DNA from 2 places in the Variovorax sp. J31P179 genome. Region 1 is predicted to be linked to the other one. Evidence: riboswitches for the same ligand, from Rfam matches in the RefSeq annotation. Region 1 holds a riboswitch; the other holds the start of a gene.

What was found. Region 1 has a riboswitch for glycine ahead of QTI17_RS16270 (D-amino acid dehydrogenase). Riboswitches for the same ligand answer to the same signal wherever they lie in the genome.
Region 2: another riboswitch for glycine. It lies ahead of gcvT (glycine cleavage system aminomethyltransferase GcvT); the one in region 1 lies ahead of QTI17_RS16270 (D-amino acid dehydrogenase).

Annotation. Positions count from the first base shown of each region.
Region 1 is NZ_JASZYL010000005.1:494,719-504,410, forward strand. It holds partial or broken gene QTI17_RS16235 (serine endopeptidase) at 1-456, opposite strand, end outside; gene QTI17_RS16240 (hypothetical protein) at 676-798, opposite strand; gene QTI17_RS16245 (phosphatase PAP2 family protein) at 866-1,519, opposite strand; gene QTI17_RS16250 (MFS transporter) at 1,530-3,476, opposite strand; gene QTI17_RS16255 (hypothetical protein) at 3,480-4,349, opposite strand; gene QTI17_RS16260 (helix-turn-helix domain-containing protein) at 4,475-5,209, shown strand; glycine riboswitch at 5,348-5,455, shown strand; gene QTI17_RS16265 (FAD-dependent oxidoreductase) at 5,535-6,764, shown strand; glycine riboswitch at 6,768-6,853, shown strand; glycine riboswitch at 6,869-6,977, shown strand; gene QTI17_RS16270 (D-amino acid dehydrogenase) at 7,066-8,463, shown strand; gene QTI17_RS16275 (FIST signal transduction protein) at 8,424-9,692, opposite strand.
Region 2 is NZ_JASZYL010000003.1:228,746-238,437, forward strand. It holds gene gcvP (aminomethyl-transferring glycine dehydrogenase) at 1-1,898, opposite strand, end outside; gene gcvH (glycine cleavage system protein GcvH) at 1,926-2,303, opposite strand; gene gcvT (glycine cleavage system aminomethyltransferase GcvT) at 2,367-3,527, opposite strand; glycine riboswitch at 3,577-3,692, opposite strand; glycine riboswitch at 3,703-3,805, opposite strand; gene QTI17_RS09230 (hypothetical protein) at 3,836-4,336, opposite strand; gene QTI17_RS09235 (TRAP transporter large permease) at 4,419-5,696, opposite strand; gene QTI17_RS09240 (TRAP transporter small permease) at 5,693-6,187, opposite strand; gene QTI17_RS09245 (TRAP transporter substrate-binding protein) at 6,278-7,249, opposite strand; gene QTI17_RS09250 (ABC transporter permease/substrate-binding protein) at 7,359-8,897, opposite strand; gene QTI17_RS09255 (alpha/beta fold hydrolase) at 9,020-9,692, shown strand, end outside.

The sequences.
Region 1 (9,692 bases):
GCCGCGACTGCCGGGCGTCGGCGCGATCTGGCGCTGCGCCACCACGCCGCGCTCGGCCTCGTCCTCCTTCGCCTTCAAGGCGTCGAGCGCCCTGGTGCGGGCGATCAGCTCGGTGTCCTGGTCGGGCTGGGCGGTGGCGCGGCGGGTGGCGAGCCAGTTGCCGAAGGTCTCGCGCGCCGCCCGGCTGGCCTGCTGGGCCGTGACCAGCTTGAGCTCGGCCTGCTCGCGCTCGCGCCCGGCCTGCTGCTCGCTGCGCTCGGCATCGCGCACCGTGGTGCGCAGCGGGTCGGCCGCCGCGCGGTCGATGAAATCATCGAGCTCGATCCGGTGCTCGACCCGGGGCAGGTCGCCGACGATCGTGCTACCGAGCCCGACCAGGAAGCTGGCGAACACAATCGCCACCACCCACAGGCCGCGGCGAAACCACTTTTCGGACAGGCGCAGTGCCTTGCTCATTGCAATCTTCCTCTGTTGACGGGGGGGTGAAACGGGCCGGCTGATTCTGGACGACGGCCGCCTCCGGCCTGCGCTCCATCGGGAACACGAAGACGCCGGCCGCGATCACGGCGGCGGCCGTCAGCCCGGCCTGCAGCGCCAGCCGCAGCAGGTGCTGCGAGCGCGGCACACGCTCCCGGTACTCCCGCTCGTAAGGACCGAAATTGGTGATCTGGCGGCTCACCACGGGCTCCCGCCCGGCGTGATGAGGTGGGTGCAGGCGGCGCAGGCGGCCACCAGGAATGTCAGCAGATACAGCTTCATGGAATTCTTCTCGTCCGCCGTTGAAAGTGGGCGGATCATGGTCCGGCCATCGGACGCCCCCGGTCCATTCCTTCGGTGGTGCCGATACCCTGCGCCCCCGGTATCGCTATTCGATACCAAGCGGCGTCCGGCGGCCGGCCAGCAGGTCGGCGCGCGTGAAAGGCCGCTCGATCCCTGCCAGCCGCACGGCGATTTTCTCGAGCAGGCTCTGGGTCGGCGCCGGCGTGCCGGGCTGCAGGAAGAACAGGGGGGTCGCCAGGCTCAGCAGCACCAGCACCCAGCTCACGCGGGGGTGCGGCATGCGATGCTGCCACCAGAGGAAGGTGGCGCTGACGCCCACGCCGAGCGCGTAGCCGGCGATGACTTCCGACCACGAATGGGCGTCGAGCGCCAGCCGGGTGGCGCCGATGAAGGCGGCGAACAGCCAGCCGAAAACGGCCGCCGCGACCCGCGCGCGGTGCCCCTGGCGCGAGACCGCCAGCCAGCAGGCCACGGGCCAGACGCTGGCGGCGATCGCCGTGTGGCCGCTGAAGCCCGTGAAATCGAGCCGGGCGCTGCCGATGCCCCAGCCGAGGAAGGCGATCTTCGACGCGGCGATCAGGCTGCCGCCGAAGCCGAACAGCAGGATCCACAGCCACGCCAGCGGCCGGGTGGGGCTGCGAATTCCGAGCCAGACGCCGATCCAGAGCGAGGCCGGCAGCAGGAAGCCGCTGTCACCGAACCAGGTGATCGCGTGCAGGAGATCGTGCAAATGGGGCATCGGCGGGGCGTCAGGTGCCGAGAAGCACGCTGACGCGCCGCTGAAGGGATTCGGGCTGCACCTCGGCGCGGGGCATCGCGCTGCCGACGCGGAGCCCGACGCGGCTGAAGAGGCCGCGCCGGAACGGCCGCACCATCGCCACCTGCTGGCCGTCGCGCTGCTCGATCCGGCTGAAGTAGGAGCCCCAGAGATTGGTCAGCGCCATCGGCACCACCGGCGGCTCCATGCCTTCGGCGCGCGCGGCCTCGATGATCTTCATCACGCCGCCCTTGAAGGGCTGCAGGCTGCCGTCGCGCGTGATCGCGCCCTCGGGAAAGATCGCCAGCAAGTCGCCCTCGCGCAGCACCTGAACGGCGTCGGCGAAGGCCTGCTCGTAGGCCGCCGGGTCTTCCTTCTGGGGCGCGATCGGGATCGCCTTGGCGAGCCGGAACAGCCAGCCGAGCACCGGCACGCGGAAGATCCGGTGGTCCATGATGAAGCGGATCGGGCGCGGGCTGGCGGCCATGAGCAGCACCGCATCGATGAAGCTGACGTGGTTGCAGACCAGCACCGCGGCGCCCTCCTCCGGAATGTGCTCCTGGCCCTGGATGTCGAAGCGGTAGACGAAGCGCGACAGCACCCAGGCCACGAAACGCAGCAGGTACTCGGGAACCAGCATGAAGATGTAGAAGGCGACCACGGCGTTGGCGATGCCGGTGAACAGGAAGATCTGCGGGATCGTGAAGCCGGCCTTGAGCAGCACCCCGGCGATGACCGAGCTGGCGATCATGAAGAGCGCGTTCAGGATGTTGTTCGCCGCGATGATGCGGGCCCGGTGGGTGGGCTGGCTGCGCATCTGGATCAGCGCATACATCGGCACGCTGTAGAGCCCGGCGAACAGCGACAGCAGGCCCAGGTCGGCCATCACGCGCCAGTGCGCCGGCTGGGCCGTGAAGGTGCCCAGCCCCATCTGCGCGGCGGCCGGCAGCCCCCGCGAGGCGAAGTACAGGTCGATCGCGAACACGCTCATGCCGATCGCACCGAGCGGCACCAGGCCGATCTCGACCTGGCGGCGGCTGAGCGTCTCGCACAGCAGCGAGCCGGCGCCGATGCCGACCGAGAACACCACCAGCAGCAGCGAGGCCACCTGCTCGTCGCCGTGCAGCACCTCCTTGGCGAAGCTCGGGAACTGGGCCAGGAAGACCGCGCCGAAGAACCACATCCACGAGATGCCCAGCAGCGAGCGGAACACCACCACGTTGCCATGCGCCAGCTTAAGGTTGCGCCAGGTCTCGCTGACCGGGTTCCAGTTGATCTTCAGGCCCGGGTCGGTGGCCGGCGCCGGCGGGATCGCCTGCGCCACCGCGCGGCCGGCCAGCGCCAGCAGCAGGCAGGCCACGGCCACCGTCGCATGGCCGACCTGCGGCAGGGCCACCAGCAGCCCGCCGGCCACCTGGCCGAGCAGGATGGCGACGAAGGTGCCCATCTCGACCATGCCGTTGCCGCCGGTCAGTTCGCGTGGCGCCAGCACCTGCGGCAGATAGGCGAACTTGACCGGGCCGAACAGGGTCGAGTGCAGCCCCATCAGGAAGACGCAGGCGAGCAGCACCCCGGCGTCGGCCCGCAGGAAGCCCCAGGCCGCGATCGCCATGATCGCGATCTCGAGGTTCTTGACGAAGCGGATCATCTTCGTCTTGTCGTGCTTGTCGGTGAGCTGTCCCGCGGTGGCGGAAAACAGCAGGAAAGGCAGGATGAACAGCGCCCCGATCGCCAGCCCGGCCATCGCCGGGGGCATCCAGGCCAGCTGCAGCTGGTAGGTCACCATCACCGTGAAGGCGAACTTGAACAGGTTGTCGTTGGCGGCACCGGCGAACTGGGTCCAGAAAAAGGGCGCGAAGCGCCGCTGCCGCAACAGCGCGAACTGGTTGGCGTGGCCTTCGGGCAGGCGGGTGGAGGCAGCTTCGGTGGTGGGCGTCATGTTTCAGGTGGAGGCGGCGGAGCGCGTTCGCAGGGAAGCGGCGTGCGAATTGTGCCGCAGCGTCCGCCGCCCCATCACCTGCAGGGCGTGCAGCACCGGCAGCGCCGCCAGGGCCGCTGTCAGGTGCTTCAGGCTGTGGCCCGACACCAGGTGCCGGGTGGCCTCGAAGATGGCGTGGTCCGCGAGCTCGAACAGCTTGGCCAGGGCATAGAAGAACACCACCCAGCCGAGCTTGAGGCCGATCGCCCCCGCTACCGGCCGACACAGCGCCAGCGCCAGCACCAGTGCCATGCCGCCGAACTGCACCACGGCCCAAGGCAAGGCGTTGCCGTACTTTTGGCAGACCGCCGCCGCCAGCAGCCCGCCCGCGAGCGTGAACCAGGCGGCCGGCCAGCCGGCGCGGGCGCTGACCCGCTCGCAGACCGCGAAGCCGACCAGGCCCGAGAAGGCCACCGCCATGCCTGCGCGGTCCGCGGCCAGCCGCAGGTCGTCGGGCTGCAGGTGATAGAAGGCCGAGCCGAGCGCGGTCAGGATCAGGCCGGCGAAGAACATCCAGGCGCAGTCCAGCGCATTGAAGGGCGGCAGCGCGAGCGCCTGGGGCAGCGGCGCGGCGTCCTGCAGCCGCTCGTGGGCACGGTCCAGCCAATGCAGCCAGCGCAGGCCCCAGATGCCCAGCACCGCGAAAGGCAGGTTGCTCAGCACGTCCATGGCGTTCGGCAGCGTGCGCCAGGACTGGCCATCGGCGAAGGGCGCGCCGCCCAGCGCCGGGGCCGCGACCGAGGGCCCGAGCACCGCGGCGCTGACCAGCAGCAGGGCCAGCGCGAGCAGGGAATGTTCACGACGGGTGAGCGACGGCAGGGACGGCAGGGACATGGCAGGCTCCGATGGGTGCGCGTGGGAGCTGAATCTAGGTTGTCAACCCACCGGCCGGCATCGAGAATCGATACGGAGCACTTTTTCACCACTTCGGGTATCAATCCGCAATACTTCCTCCGCCCATGAGTACCACTGTCGACCTGGTCAATGCCCTCAAGAACGAGCTCAAGTCCGCCCACATGACCTATGCCGACCTGGCCAAGTCGCTGGACATGGCCGAGTCCAGCGTCAAGCGGATGCTGGCCAAGGGCGACATGCCGCTGACCCGGGTCGACGCCATCTGCCGGGCCCTGAAGATCGACTTCGCCGAACTGGCACGCCGGGTGGCCGACGCCCAGCCGCTGCTCAAGGAGCTCACGCTCGAACAGGAAAAGGCCGTGGTCAAGGACAAGAAGCTGCTGCTGCTGGCGATCTGCGTGCTGAGCCAGTGGACGCTGGAGCAGATCGTCGGCGCCTACCGGATCACCGAGGCCGAGTGCATCGGCCACCTGGCCCAGCTGGACCGCATCGGCATCATCGAGCTGCGGCCGCTGAACCGCTACCGGCTCAAGCTCGCCAAGACCTTTCGCTGGCGGCCGCACGGGCCGGTGATGGACTTCTTCCGCGAGAACGTGGTGCTCGACTACTACCGCGGCGGCTTCGACGGCCCGGCCGAAGGGCTGCTGCTGGTGCACGGATCGATCAGCAAGTCGCTGGCGCCGGCCTTCCTCGACCGGCTCCAGCGGGTGGCGCAGGACTTCGCCCAGCAGCACCAGACCGACCAGAAGCTGTCGCCCAAGGAGCGCGAGGGCTACACGCTGCTGCTGGGCATGCGCAACTGGGAGTTCGAACTGTTCACCCGCCTGCGCCGGGCCTGAAAACACACGAAACCGGTTTCTTCTGTAAGATTCGCCCAGCAGAAAAGCGGACGCATCCGTCCCACCGATGGCGCAATCTCCCATGAACGCTCAGGTGAACCGCCCCCGCAGCGGTTCAGACACTGCCTTATTCGTGATCAATCGCCGACTGGAGAGTCACCACGCCACGTGGTGCACCGAAGGAGCAAACCCGTTGCCGGTCGCAGCGCGGTGAAACTCTCAGGTAACAGAGACAGGGGGAGCGGCATTCTGAACCCCGGGTCTTGCCGCTTGCCACAGTAAGCGCTAACGCCCGCCGTTCATGCCCTCCCACAAGGATTCGGACATGCGCGTGGTTGTACTTGGCGCCGGCTTGCTCGGCGTGACTTCGGCCTATTACCTGCAACAGCTGGGCCACGAAGTGATCGTGGTGGATCGGCACGCAACACCAGCGGCCAAGGCGCGCGGCGTCGCTGCCGCCCGTCCCGGCGCAGCGACTGCGACCGCGCCGCCGAAGCGGCGCGGCAAGAAGCTCTCGACACTGCGCAGCCGCATCCGCCGCGGCTTTGCGCGCCTGATCGACCGCGCCGTGGGCACGCCGCCGAAGCGAGATCCGCTCGATCACCTGGTGCGCCTGGCCGCCTACAGCCGCAAGAGCGCGCGCGCCCTGGGCGACGAAACCGGCGTGCCGCACGGCGCCCGCACGGCCGGCCTCATGAACCTGTTCACCGACCCCGAGGCCTTTCGGACCCGGATGGCGAACGCCACCCACTGGTCGGGGCTGGGCTGCGAGGAGCGGCTGCTGTCGGTCGACGAGGCCATCGGCCTGGAACCGGCGCTGGCGGCCATGCGCAGCAAACTGGTCGGGGCCACCTACGCGCAAGAGGATCCGGCGCGCGACCCGGCCCAGTTCGCCGCCGGCCTGGTCTTCCTGTGCCGCGCCGCCGGGGTGCGCTTCCTGACCCGCCACACGGTGGTCGCGCTCAAGGAGCAGGACGGCCGCATCGACCATGTCGAGTTGCTCGATGGCGCCGGCCGGTCCACCACCTTGCGCGGCCAGGCCTACGTGCTGGCGCTGGGCGCGGCCAGCGTGCCGCACGCGGAAGAGCTCGGCATCGACATGCCGCTGCGCTTCGTGCGCGAATACATCGTCACGATGCCGATCCTGGATCCCGCCATGGCGCCGCGCATCGCGCTGCGCGACCGCCAGGGCAAGCTGCGCATCGTGCGGATCGAAACCCCGGCCGGCGACCAGCTGCGGATCCACGCGATCGTGATGGCCGGACTCGACGAGGAGGCCGAACCCGACTCCGACCGCTTCCAGGCGATCGTGCGCCGCACCGAGATGCTGCTGCCCGGCGTGGCCGACGCCAGCCGGGCCAGCTTCGACACGGCGATGCACGCGGTCAGCACCAACCGGCTGCCGATGATCGGCAAGACCCGGCTGCCCAACCTGTTCCTGAACACCGCGCCCGGCACCCGCACCTGGATCCACGCCTGCGGCGCCGGCAAGTCGATCGCGCGCATCGTCAGCGGCCTGCGGCCCGAACTCGACTTCGCGTTCCGGCGCCCTTAGAATCCGCCCACTGCAGGAGAGCGGGCCCACGGGCCCCACCGAAGGCGCAAACTCCCATAAACGCTCAGGTCGGCCCACGTGATGGGCCTGTACTGCACCAACTGTCAAAGCCGTCTGGAGAGCCATCGCGCCCGCGCGTGATGCACCGAAGGAGCAAACCCGCTGCGGGCGCAGCGGGTGAATCTCTCAGGTACCGAGGACAGGGGGAGCGGCAACTCGGACTTCCGGTCCGGTTGCCTTCGTTCCCGTCGGCAATCCGAACCGTCGCGTCCGAGCGCTGCAACCTTCAAGGGTTCTCGATATGCGCGTGATCGTTCTTGGCGCCGGCCTGCTCGGCGTGACCTCGGCCTACTACCTCCAGCAACTCGGCCACGAAGTGACCGTCATCGACCGCCAGGCCACGCCGGCGGCGGAAACCAGCTTCGCCAACGGCGGCCAGATTTCGGTCAGCCATGCCGAGCCCTGGGCCAATCCGGGCGCGCCGCTCAAGGTGCTGCAATGGCTGGGCAAGGAAGACGCCCCCCTGCTGTTCCGCATCCGCGCCGACATGCGCCAGTGGCTCTGGGGCCTGCAGTTCCTGCGCGAATGCACGCCGGCACGCACGCGCCACAACATCGAGCAGATCGTGCGCCTGGGTACGTACAGCCGCGACACGCTGCAGCAGCTGCGGCGCGACACCGGCCTGGCCTACGACCAGCGCACCCAGGGCATCCTGCACTTCTACACGACGCAAAAGGAGTTCGACGCCGCGCTGGCGCCAGCCGAGCAGATGCGCGCGCTCGGCTGCGACCGGCGCGTGATTTCGGCCGACGAGGCGGTGAAGCTCGAGCCCGCGCTGGCCCACATCCGCCCGCAGCTGGCCGGTGCGACCTACACGGCGGAAGACGAATCGGGCGATGCCAACCGCTTCGCGCGCGAGCTGGTCAAGCTGGCCGAGACGGCCGGCGTGCGCTTTCTCATGAGCCACACGGTGACCGCGCTGCGCGAGGCCGGCGGCGCCATCGACCATGTCGAGGCGACGGACAGCGAGGGCCGCTTCCAGCGCATCCGCGGCGATGCCTTCGTGCTGGCGATGGGCTCGCTGAGCCCGCTCTATGCGGCGCCGCTGGGCATCCGGCTGCCGATTTACCCGGCCAAGGGCTATTCGGTCACGATGCCGGTCAAGGACGCGTCCAGGGCGCACCAGGTCTCGCTGACCGACGACGAGTTCAAGCTGGTGTTCTCGCGCTACACCTCCGCCAGCGGCGACCGGCTGCGGATCGCCGGCACCGCCGAGCTCAACGGCTACGACCGCGACCTGAACCGGGTGCGCTGCGAGGCCATCGTGCGGCGCGTCGAGCAATTGTTCCCCGGTGCCGGCGACGCATCCCAGGCACAGTTCTGGACCGGACTGCGCCCGGCGACGCCGAGCAACGTGCCGCTGATCGGCGCCACCCGGCTGCCGAACCTGTTCCTGAACACCGGCCACGGCACGCTGGGCTGGACCCACGCCTGCGGCTCGGGCAAGTCGATCGCGCGGATCGTGAGCGGGCTGAAGCCGGAAGTCGACTTCGCGTTCACCGGGCCTCAAGGCGGCTCAGGCCGGCGCCGGGCCGCCCCAAGGCGGCCTGCGGCCCCCTCGTGGGGCAGCGAAGCACACGAAGTGGCGAGCGTGGGGGCTCAATCCCCCGCGGTGAAGACGGTCAGCACGCCGGTGTAGCCGTAGAGGTGATTGCGGGCGATCTCGCCGGCGGCGAAAAAGCCGACCAGCGGGACGTCGCCGAGGGCATGGCGCACGATCTGCAGCTCGGCACCGGGCGCGCCGAAATGCGGGCCGCCGCGGCCCGAACAGCTGACGTAGATGGCGCCCGCGATGCGGCGCGCCGGATGCGGCGCGGCCTCGGCCTCGCCGGCCGCGACTTCGCGCGCGGTGGCGAGCGTCTGCTCCTGCGGCTCCAGCTCCTCGCGGATCTCCGCGCAGACGCGCATCAGGTCGGCCCGCGCGGCCTGCGCGTTGCGGCGGCAGAAGCTCAGGCGCATCCCGGCCTCGGCGTTGTCGGCGATCGCCACGCCGCGACGCGTCGGGTCGAGGCCGATGATGTGGCGCACCCGGACGTCGGCGCCGAGATCGCCGGTGCGCCGGACGCCGTCGCTGCCGGCCTCGACCAGTCCGACCAGGGTCGCGCGGACCGCGTCGATCGCCTGCTCGGGGGCATCGAGCGAGACCCGCAGGTCGGCCAGCAGCACGTCGAGCGCGGGCTGGCCATCGAGCGCCAGCAACAGGTTGCCGTCGGCCTCGGTGATCTCGCGTTCGCGCGAGACCGGCTGGCAGCCCTGGGTCACGCGCGAGACCAGGCGTACGCCCTCGCCGAACACCACGCCCGACAGGCCGCCCGAGAACACGCCGCCGACCGCGCCATGGCCGCGGATGTTGCCATTGCCGCCGATCGCGAACTGCAGCGAGCCGACCCGCCCGGAGGACAGGCCGCCGAACAAATAACCGGTGTCGGTGCGGTCCGCCATCTCGGCGATCAGTTCGCCGAGTTCGGGTGTCCGCGGGTCGGCATGGACCAGTGCCGTGTGGGCCGCGAAGCCGCTCATTTCGGAGCTGGCCAGCGGCGCCACGCCGGAAAACACCCGGTACTGGTCGCTCGGCAGCTCGCACAGCATCACGCTGAGCGCCGGCTCGTCGAAGTACTCGGCGTTGTTGGCGGCCACGCCGACGCCCACCGTCCCGGTCCAGTCGGTGATCTCGGGCAGCTCGGCGCCCAGGTGATCGAGGATCTCCTGGGCATCTTCCCCGTAGTGGTCGGTGATGTAGAGCAGGCCCAGCGACGGCGCGCGGGCGTAGTCCGGCAGCGCCATCTGCGCCCGCAGCTGCGCCAGCACCAGGCCGGCCGCCATGCGCCATTGCGGATGGGTGGCGTGCCCGCTCGGAAACAGCTTCAT
Region 2 (9,692 bases), on a different contig from region 1:
TCGCAGCCGGTCACCACCACCTTCATGCCCACCATGTGGGCGCTGGCCGGATTGGTGCCGTGGGCGGAAGACGGGATCAGGCAGACGTTGCGGTGCGCTTCGCCCCGGGCCTCGTGGAAGGCCTTGATCGCGAGCAGGCCCGCGTACTCGCCCTGCGATCCGGCGTTGGGCTGCAGGCTGATGCCCGCATAGCCGGTCGCCTCGCAAAGCCAGGCGCGCAGCTGGGCATCGAGCTGCGCATAGCCCAGCAGCTGGTCGGCCGGCGCGAACGGATGGATGTTCGCGAACTCGGGCCAGGTGATCGGGATCATCTCGCTGGTCGCGTTGAGCTTCATGGTGCAGCTGCCGAGCGGGATCATGCTGCGGTCGAGCGCCAGGTCCTTGTCGCTCAGGCTGCGGATGTAGCGCAGCATCGCGGTCTCGCTCTTGTGGGTGTTGAACACCGGATGCGCCAGGAAGCCGCTCGTGCGGCGCAGGCCCTCGGGAATGCGGATGCTCACCGTGGCGGCGATGGCATCGAAGTCGGGTCCGCGCGTGCCTTCGGTCGCGAACAGGCCCCACAGCATCTCGACGTCGGCGCGCGTGGTGGTCTCGTCGAGCGACAGGCCCAGATGCTGCTGCAGGCGACAGCGCAGGTTGACGCCCGCCGCTTCGGCGCGTTCGTGGATGGCCTGGGTGTCCTCGCCGGTGCGGATGGTGAGCGAATCGAAGGCGGTGTCGTTGACCAGTTCGCGGCCCATCTGCTCCAGGCCCTGTGCGAGCACCGCCGTCAGCAGGCTCACCCGCTGCGCGATGCGGCGCAGCCCTTCGGGTCCGTGGTAGACCGCGTACATGCTGGCGACCACCGCCGGCAGCACCTGCGCGGTGCAGATGTTCGAGGTCGCCTTCTCGCGCCGGATGTGCTGCTCGCGCGTCTGCAGCGCGAGCCGATAGGCCGGCTGGCCGTGGGCGTCGACGCTGACGCCGACCAGCCGGCCGGGCAGCGAGCGCTTGAACTCGTCGCGGCAGGCCAGGTAGGCCGCATGCGGGCCGCCGTTGCACATCGGCATGCCGAAGCGCTGGGTGGTGCCGCAGACGATGTCGGCGTCCCACTCGCCGGGCGGCGCCAGCAGGGTCAGGGCCAGCAGGTCGGCGGCGACGCAGAAGGCCGCCTGGCACTGGTGGGCGTGGCCTGCCAGCGGACGCAGGTCGTGCACGTGGCCGGTGGTGGAAGGGTATTGCGCCAGGGCGCCGAAGAAGCCGCCGCTGGCCATCAGCAGCGGCAGCGGCTCGGTGGCGGTGCTGACCTTGACCACGATGCCGAGCGGCGCTGCCCGGGTGCGCAGCACCTCGATGGTCTGAGGATGGCAGTCGCCCGAGACCAGGAACACGTTGCTCTTGCTCTTGACGCTGCGCCGCGCCAGCGTCATCGCCTCGGCCGCGGCGGTGGCCTCGTCGAGCATCGAGGCGTTGGCGATCGCCATGCCCGTCAGGTCGCAGACCATGGTCTGGAAATTGACCAGCGCCTCCATGCGGCCCTGCGAGATCTCGGCCTGGTAGGGCGTGTAGGCGGTGTACCAGGCGGGGTTCTCGAGTACGTTGCGCAGGATCACGCCCGGCGTGTGGGTGCCGTAGTAGCCCTGGCCGATGAAGCTCTTCGCCACCTTGTTCTTCGCCGCGATCGCCTTGAGTTCGGCCAGCGCGTCGGCCTCGGTGATCGGCGCCGGCAGCCGCATCGGCCGGCTGCGGCGGATCGCCGGGGGCACGATGCCGTCGATCAGTTCGGCGCGCGTGGTCGAACCGATGGCCGCGAGCATCGCCGGCTCGTCTTCGGCCTCGATGCCGATGTGGCGGGCGATGAATTCTTCGGCGTTCTGCAGTTCGCGCAGCGAGGGATGGGAAGGCACGGGCGTCGGCATGGAGGGCTCGGGTGGTGGGCGTGGGAATCAGTTGTCGGCGGAGAACTTCTCGTAGGCGGTTTCATCGAGCAGCGGCTCGAGCTGGGCCGGCTCGCTCACCCGCACCTTGAAGAACCAGCCTCCGTCCATCGGCGCACTGTTGGCCAGCGAGGGATCGGCGCGCAGGTCTTCGTTGACTTCGATGATTTCGCCGGAGACCGGCATGAAGACGTCGGCCGCGGCCTTGACCGATTCGACGACACCCGCGACCTCGCCCTGGGCAAATTTCTTGCCGACTTCGGGCAGGTCGACGAAGACCACGTCGCCGAGCGCGTCCTGTGCATGCACCGTGATGCCGACGGTGACCAGTGCCGCGTCGGCTTCCTGCCGCACCCACTCGTGGTCCTTGGTGTATTTGATGGTCATGGGGAAAACTCCTTGGAAAAAAGGCTGGCTTGGAGAAATCGGAGAATTTGGAGAAGAGGGGCGTCAGCCGCGGTAGTACCGGGCCGGCACGAAGGGCAGCGTGCTGACTTCCATCGGCACCGGCTTGCCCCGCACCATGGCCTGCAGCCGGGTGCCCGGTTCGGCATAGGCCAGCGCGACGTAGCCCATGGCGACCGGCCGGTCGACGCTGGGGCCCAGCAGGCCGCTGGTGACCTGGCCGATGGGCAGGCCCTCGAAGGATTCCAGCACCGTGCCCTCGCGCACCGGCACGCGCTCCAGCGCGACCAGGCCGACGCGCTGGCGCTTCAGCGTCTCGTGGTCGAGGTGGCCGGCGGTGCCGCTGGCGGCAGTCAGCTGGGCCAGCACCCTGGCCGCGCCCGGAAAACCGCCTTCGCGTGCACCGCCGCTGCGCCGGACCTTCTGGATCGCCCAGCTCAGCGCCGCTTCGACCGGTGTCGTGTTTTCGTCGATGTCGTTGCCGTAGAGGCAGAGGCCGGCCTCGAGCCGCAGCGAATTGCGGGCTCCCAGGCCGATCGGCTGGACCTCGGGCTGGGCCAGCAGCAGCCGGGCCAGCGCTTCGGCGTCCTGGGCCGTGACCGAGATCTCGAAGCCATCTTCGCCGGTGTAGCCGCTGCGCGTGGCGAAGGCCTCGATGCCGCCGATCCGGACCGGGCCGCCGGTCATGAAGACGAAGCGCTCGATGCCCGGCGACAGGCGCGCCAGCACGGCCGCGGCCTGCGGACCCTGGAGCGCGAGCAGCGCGTGGTCGGGCATCGGCTGCACCTGGCAGCGCTGGCCGATCCGGGCCTGGATGTGGGCGATGTCGGCGGCCTTGCAGGCGCCGTTGACGATCACGAACAGCGAGTCGTTGCCTTCGTTGAAGAACATCAGGTCGTCGAGGATGCCGCCCTGGTCGTTCAGCAGCAGGCCGTAGCGCTGCTTGCCCGGCGCCAGGCCGATCACGTCGACCGGCATCAGGCTCTCGAAGGCGGCGGCCGCATCGGGCCCCACCAGGCGCAACTGGCCCATGTGGGAGATGTCGAACAGGCCGGCGGCTGCGCGGGTGTGCTTGTGCTCGGCCATCAGACCGGCGGGGTATTGCACCGGCATGGTGTAGCCCGCGAAGGGCACCATGCGGGCGCCGAGCTCCAGGTGCAGGCCGTGGAGCGGGGTCTTCAGCAGTACGTCGGATGCGGCGGCCAAGGGCGGTTCTCCAAAGGGGCAGTGCTTGTTCCATGACGAGAAGCCATGGGCCACCCCTGCTGTCCGCTTTACCTGAGAGATTCGCCCCACGATCGGGGTTTGCTCCTTCGGTGGGCGGCACGGCACGCCTGGCGTGCCGAACCACCTCTCTCCAGCAAGGAAACGCCCGGACCCGGGCGCCTTGTCAGTCCTTTTGCCTGAGCGTTCGGGCCCTTGTTTGGGGGGACCTGCGCCTTCGGCGGCCCCACCGCGGCGGGACGCTCTCCTGACCGGGGAAGTGTAAGGGAATCGGGAGCCGGCCGGCGACTTCAGTGCACCGGCGATGCCGGAAGCAGTTTCTCGATGCGCTCGCGGATCGCCTCCGCGCGCGGGGCGCCCGCCGCCTGCTCGATCTCGCCGAGCATCGCGCGGGCGGTGACCAGCATCGAATCGCGGTCGCGCGCCTCGCGCAGCGCTTCGCGGAAGCGCTCGGCCAGCACCGGGTCGCGGCGCACGAACATGCGCTCGCAGAGGTCGAACAGGAACATGCGGGTGGTGGCCAGCGAGGGCTTGCCGTCGAAGATGTCGGCCGCGACCGGCGCCGCTTCGATCACTTCGACCGCTTCGACCTGGCGCCCCTGCAGGAAGCCCTCCTGCAGCAGGTGGCGCGCCACCCGGCCGGCTTCCTCGCGGCCGCCGAACAGGGCGCCGAAATCGGTCAGCGAGCGCTGGCCGTCGGCCATCAGCAGCAGGGCGCGCTCGCGCTGCCCCAGCGTGCGGCGGCCGGGCAGGAGTTCGTGGCGCGCCTTGTCGGTCTTGGTGAGGAACATGGGATGCTGCGGCGTTGCGGTGGGCAAGCGCCGCAGCATGGGCCCTGCGCGTGACGGCTTCGTGAAACCGCCCGCGCCGGCGCTACTTGGCGTAGACCAGGTCGCGCAATCCGAGCGAGATGCCGGGCACGTACGTGACCACCATCAGGCAGGCCAGGATCACCAGCACGAAGGGGATCAGGTAGGGAACGATCCGGTCCAGCGAGATGCGCGCCACCGTGCAGGCCGCGAACAGGTTGACGCCGAAGGGCGGGGTGATCATGCCCAGTGCCAGGTTGACCACCATCACCAGCCCGAAGTGCACCGGATCGATGCCGAAGTGCTGCGCCACCGGCGCCAGGATCGGCGCCAGCACGATGATCGCCGCGCTGGTCTCGATGAACATGCCGATCACGAACAGCGCCGCATTGACGCCGAGCAGGAACATCGCTGGCGACTGCAGCACCTCCTGCAGCCAGCGGCCGATCGCGTCGGGCACGCCGGCACGCGTGATCAGGAAGGCGAACAGGCCGGCGTTGGCGATGATGAACATGATCACCGACGAGGACACCACCGACTTGCGCAGCACCGCATAGAGCTCGGCCGGCCGGATCTCGCGATAGATCAGCGTGCCGACGATCAGCGCGTAGAGCACCGCCACCGCCGACGCCTCGGTGGGCGTGAAGATGCCGCCGTAGATGCCGCCGAGGATGATCACCGGCATCAGCAAGGCCCAGCCCGCACGCCAGGTGGCGGTGCCGACGCTGAGCCGGCCTTCGCCATCGTTCTTGCCCAGCCCCTTGAACTTGCAATAGACATAGACGAAGGCCATCAGCGCCAGGCTGATCAGGATGCCCGGGCCGAAACCGGCGATGAACAGCTCGCCGATCGAGACCTCGGCGCTGACGCCGTACAGGATCATCGGGATCGAGGGCGGGATGATCACGCCGAGCTCGGCGCTGGTGGCCTGCAGCGCGGCCGCGTAGCCGACCGGGTAGCCGTGCTTGATGAGCGCCGGGATCAGGATCGCGCCGATGGCGAAGGTGGTCGCCACCGAGGAGCCCGACACCGCGGCGAAGATCATGCAGGTCAGCACGCAGGTCATCGGCAGGCCGCCCTGCACCCCACCCACGAGGCTCTTGGCGAAGTCGACCAGCCGGCGCGAGATGCCGCCGGTTTCCATCAGGTTGCCGGCCAGGATGAAGAAGGGGATGGCGGCGAGGGGAAACTTGTTGATCGCGTTGAACATCTCCTTGACGGAGATCAGCATGTTCGCGTTGGAGGCCTGGATGCCGAGGATCGAAGCCAGCCCGATCGAGACGGCGACGGAGATGGTGAGTGCGAAGCACACCACCATCGTGATGACCATCACCGGCGTCATTGGGCGGTTTCCAGTTCGTTGCGCTGCGGGTCGATCAGGTTGGCGACGATGCCGATCACGCAGAACAGGCCGCCCACGGGGAGCGCCACGTAGGCCCAGAACATCGAGATCGATTCGAGGCCGGCCATCGACTGCACGCTGCCGCGCTGCGCGTAGTCCCAGCCCCACCAGATGATCACCGCGATCAGGGTCAGCGCGGCCAGGCACACCACCCAGTCGAGCACCCGACGGACCTTCGGCGGGCTCCAGCGGTAGAGCACGTCGACGCTGACCATCGCCCCCTGGCGGAAGGCGGTCGGGATGCCCATGAAGACCATCCAGATCAGACTGATGCGGATCAGGATCTCGGACCATTCGGCCGGTTGTTCGAGCACGAAGCGGGTGACGATCTGGAACACGCCGAGCGAGGAGGCGACCACCAGCATGAAGCAGGCGATCGCCATCGCCAGGCCGGTGGTCCAGCGGTCGAGTGCGAGGAAGGCGGATTTCATAGGGGCATCAGGGAATCGAACGAAAAAGCGCCCGCCAGTGAGACTGAGCGGGCGCGCGCTGCCGCGAGCATGTCGCGGCCGCGGATGGCATTACTTGACGTCGCGGATCTTGTCGAGGTTGGCCTTGCCGAACTGCTTCTCGAAGTCGGCGTTGACCGGCGCCAGCGCGGCGACGAACTTGGCCTTGTCGACGTTGTCGATCACGGTCATGCCCTTGGCGCGCAGGTCGGCCACGCCCTTGGCGTCGTCCTCGTCGACACGGGCCCGGTTGGCCTTGATGGCTTCCTTGGCGGCGTCCAGGAAGGCCTGCTTGTCGGCGGCGCTCAGCTTGTCGAAGGCGGCCTTGTTCATCACGAAGATGCAGGGCGAGTAGACGTGGCCGGTCAAGGTGAGGTGCTTCTGCACCTGGTCGAACTTGGCCGAGATGATGACCGGCAGCGGGTTTTCCTGGCCATCGACCGTGCCTTGCTGGAGCGCGGTGAAGACCTCGGGGAAGGCCATCGGCGTGGTGATGATGCCGAAGCCCTTGTAGGCCGCGATGTGCACCGGGTTCTCCATGGTGCGCATCTTCAGGCCCTTCAGGTCTTCGGGCGCCTTGACGTCGCGCTTGCTGTTGGTCATGTGGCGGAAGCCGTTCTCGCCCCAGCCCAGCGCCTTGAAGCCCTTGGCGTCGAACTTGCCCAGCATCTCCTGGCCGATCGGGCCGTCGAGCACGGCGCGCGCATGCGCCTTGTCGCGGAACAGGAAGGGGACGTCGAGGATCTTGGTCTCGGGCACGAAGTTGGGCACCGGGCCGGTCGACGAGAAGGCGAGTTCCTGGGTGCCCAGCTGCACCGCCTCGATCGATTCGCGTTCGCCGCCGAGCGAGCCGTTGTAGAAGGTCTCGACCTTGTAGCGGCCGTTGGTGCGCGCGGCGACTTCCTTTGCGAAGGTGTCGATGGCGACGCCCTGGTGCGAGTTCTGCGAGGTCGAGATGCTGATCTTCATCGTCGTCTGCGCAAGGGCCGCGCTCGCGATGCCAAAGCCGAGGATCAGGCCTGCGGCCAGTTGGCTCAATTTCATGGGGAAGTCTCCTGAGTGGGAAGGTGTGCGGGCTCGCCCGCGAAGCAACCCTCGACTATGCGGCAAATACCGGACTCGCGACGTCGGGACTTTCACGGACATCACATGTTCAGGGCGCCCGCGCCGCGCGGCGGCGCCGCATGAAATGTTCGAGCGCCTCGAACAAGGCCTCGCTCAGAAGCGCCAGCGCAGCGGCGGGCACCGCGCCCGCGACCAGCAGTTCGCGGTCGTTCAGCGCGAGACCGGTCACGATGCGTTCGCCGAAGCCGCCGGCACCGATGAAGGCGGCGATGGTGGCGGTGCCGATCGCGATGGTGGTCGCGGTGCGCACGCCGGCCAGCAAGGTCGGCATGGCCAGCGGCAGCAGCACCGCGCGCAGGTTCTGGCCGCCGGTCATGCCGAGCGCGGTGCCGGCGTCGCGCAGGCCGGTGGGCACCTCGGCCAGGCCGGTCACGGTGTTGCGCATGATCGGCAGCAGCGAATAGAGCGTCAGCGCGATCAGCGCCGGCAAGGTGCCGATCGCGCCGAGCAGAGAGATCAGCACGGCCAGCAGCGCCAGCGAGGGAATGGTCTGCAGCAGCCCGGTCAGGCCCAGGACCAGCGCGCGCAATCGCAGGTGGCCGAACACCGCGACCCCGACCGGCACCGCGATCAGGATCGCGACACCGACCGAGATCGCGACCAGCATCAGGTGCTGGCGCGCGAGCCGGCCGAGGTCGGGCCCGAACAGCTTGGCCATGAAGCCGCGGGCGCCTTCGCCGCTTCTCGGCGCAGCCCCCGCACCCGGTTGCGCCGCGGCCAGGAAATCGCGTGCGATGACGTCGAAGGCCACGCCCTGCAGCTCGGCGCGCGCGTTCATCGCGATCATGGCGTGCTCGTCGATCCGGCCCTCCAGCTGTTGCAGCGCCGCCCAGGCCGCCGGCAGCCGCGCCGGCAGGTCGAGGCGGTACAGCAGCACGGCGTCGTAGCGGGGAAAGTAGTGCCGGTCGTCCTCGAGCACGCGCAGGCCGAGGTGGTCGATCTTGGCGTCGGTGGTGTAGATGTCGATGACGTCGATCTGCTTGGCGGCGATCGCTTCATAGGCGAGGCCGTGGTCGAGTCCGGTCGGCGCCTGAGTGAAGCCATAGCGGGCCGCCAGGCCCTGCCAGCCGTCCGCGCGGCCGATGAATTCGTTCGAAAGGCCGAAGCGCAGTTCGCGCCGGCCGGCCAGGTCGCTCAGGGTGCGGATGCCGAGCCGCTCGGCGTCGGCGGCCCGCATCGCGAGCGCATAGCCGTCGTTGAAACCGAGCGGCACCGCCGCGCCGAGCCCGAGCGGGCGCAGCGCGGCGTTCATGGCCTCGCGCGACATCGAGGCCTGGCCCTTGAGGATCTCGAGCGCGATGGTGCCGGTGTATTCGGCGTAGACATCGATGCCGCCGGATCTCAGCGCCTCGTAGACGATCGCCGTGTTGCCCAGCCCTTGCCGCACCACCGGGGCGACGGCGGTATGCGGCGCCGCGGTCTGCGCCAGCACCTCGGCCAGGATGTAGGACTCGGTGAAGCGTTTGGAGCCTGCGCGCAGCGGTTGCTCCTGGGCCGCGGCCAGGGCGGTGCCGAGTAGGAAGATGAAAGCCAGGGCGGCGAGCCCGGTGCGGCGCAGCAGTTGCATCGCGGCCAGTGTATCGGCGCCGGCACCCGCGCGCCGCCCTGGTGTCGACGGTTGGGGTCCTTCTCCTACAGCCGATGGTGCGCGCCTCTGATTCGAGCACGCGCATCCGGCCAGAATAGTGAGTGGTGCTCATCAACTATGTCCGTCGCGGCCAGGGAAAGCCTTTGTTGCTCGTGCACGGGCTGGGCAGCAACTGGCGGACCTGGCAGACCATCCTCGACCCCCTGGCCGCCGAGCGCGCGGTGGTGGCGATCGACCTGCCCGGCTTCGGCAAGAGCCCGCCGCTCGAAGGCGAGGTCACGTTGCGCAAGCTGGCGAGTGCGGTGGCCCGCTTCCTGGACGAACACGATCTGTGCGGTGCCGACGCGGTCGGCAGCTCGATGGGTGCGCGCCTGGTGCTCGAGCTGGCGCGCCGCGGCCAGGTGCTCGGCACCGTCGTGTCGCTGGGACCGGGCGGCTTCTGGGCCGGCCGTGAGCACCTGGCCTATCAAATCTCGGTCTGCCTGTCGATGCGGCTGGCGCGCGGCTTCGAATCCGCCATGCCCGCCCTGGTCGGCCATGCGTGGGCGCGCACCCTGCTGCTGGCGCGGTTCTCGGCGCAGCGCCACCGGCTGTCGCCGGCGCTGGTGCTGGAGGAGATGCACGGCTACGCCGCGGCGAAATCCTTCCAGCTCATGCTGGACGATTTCGTTCGCGGATCGCCGCCGCTGGAAGGCGCGGCCCTCGGCACGCTCGCCAAGCCCGTCGTGATCGGCTGGGGCCGGCTCGACAAGGTGTGCCTCCCGCGACAGGCGG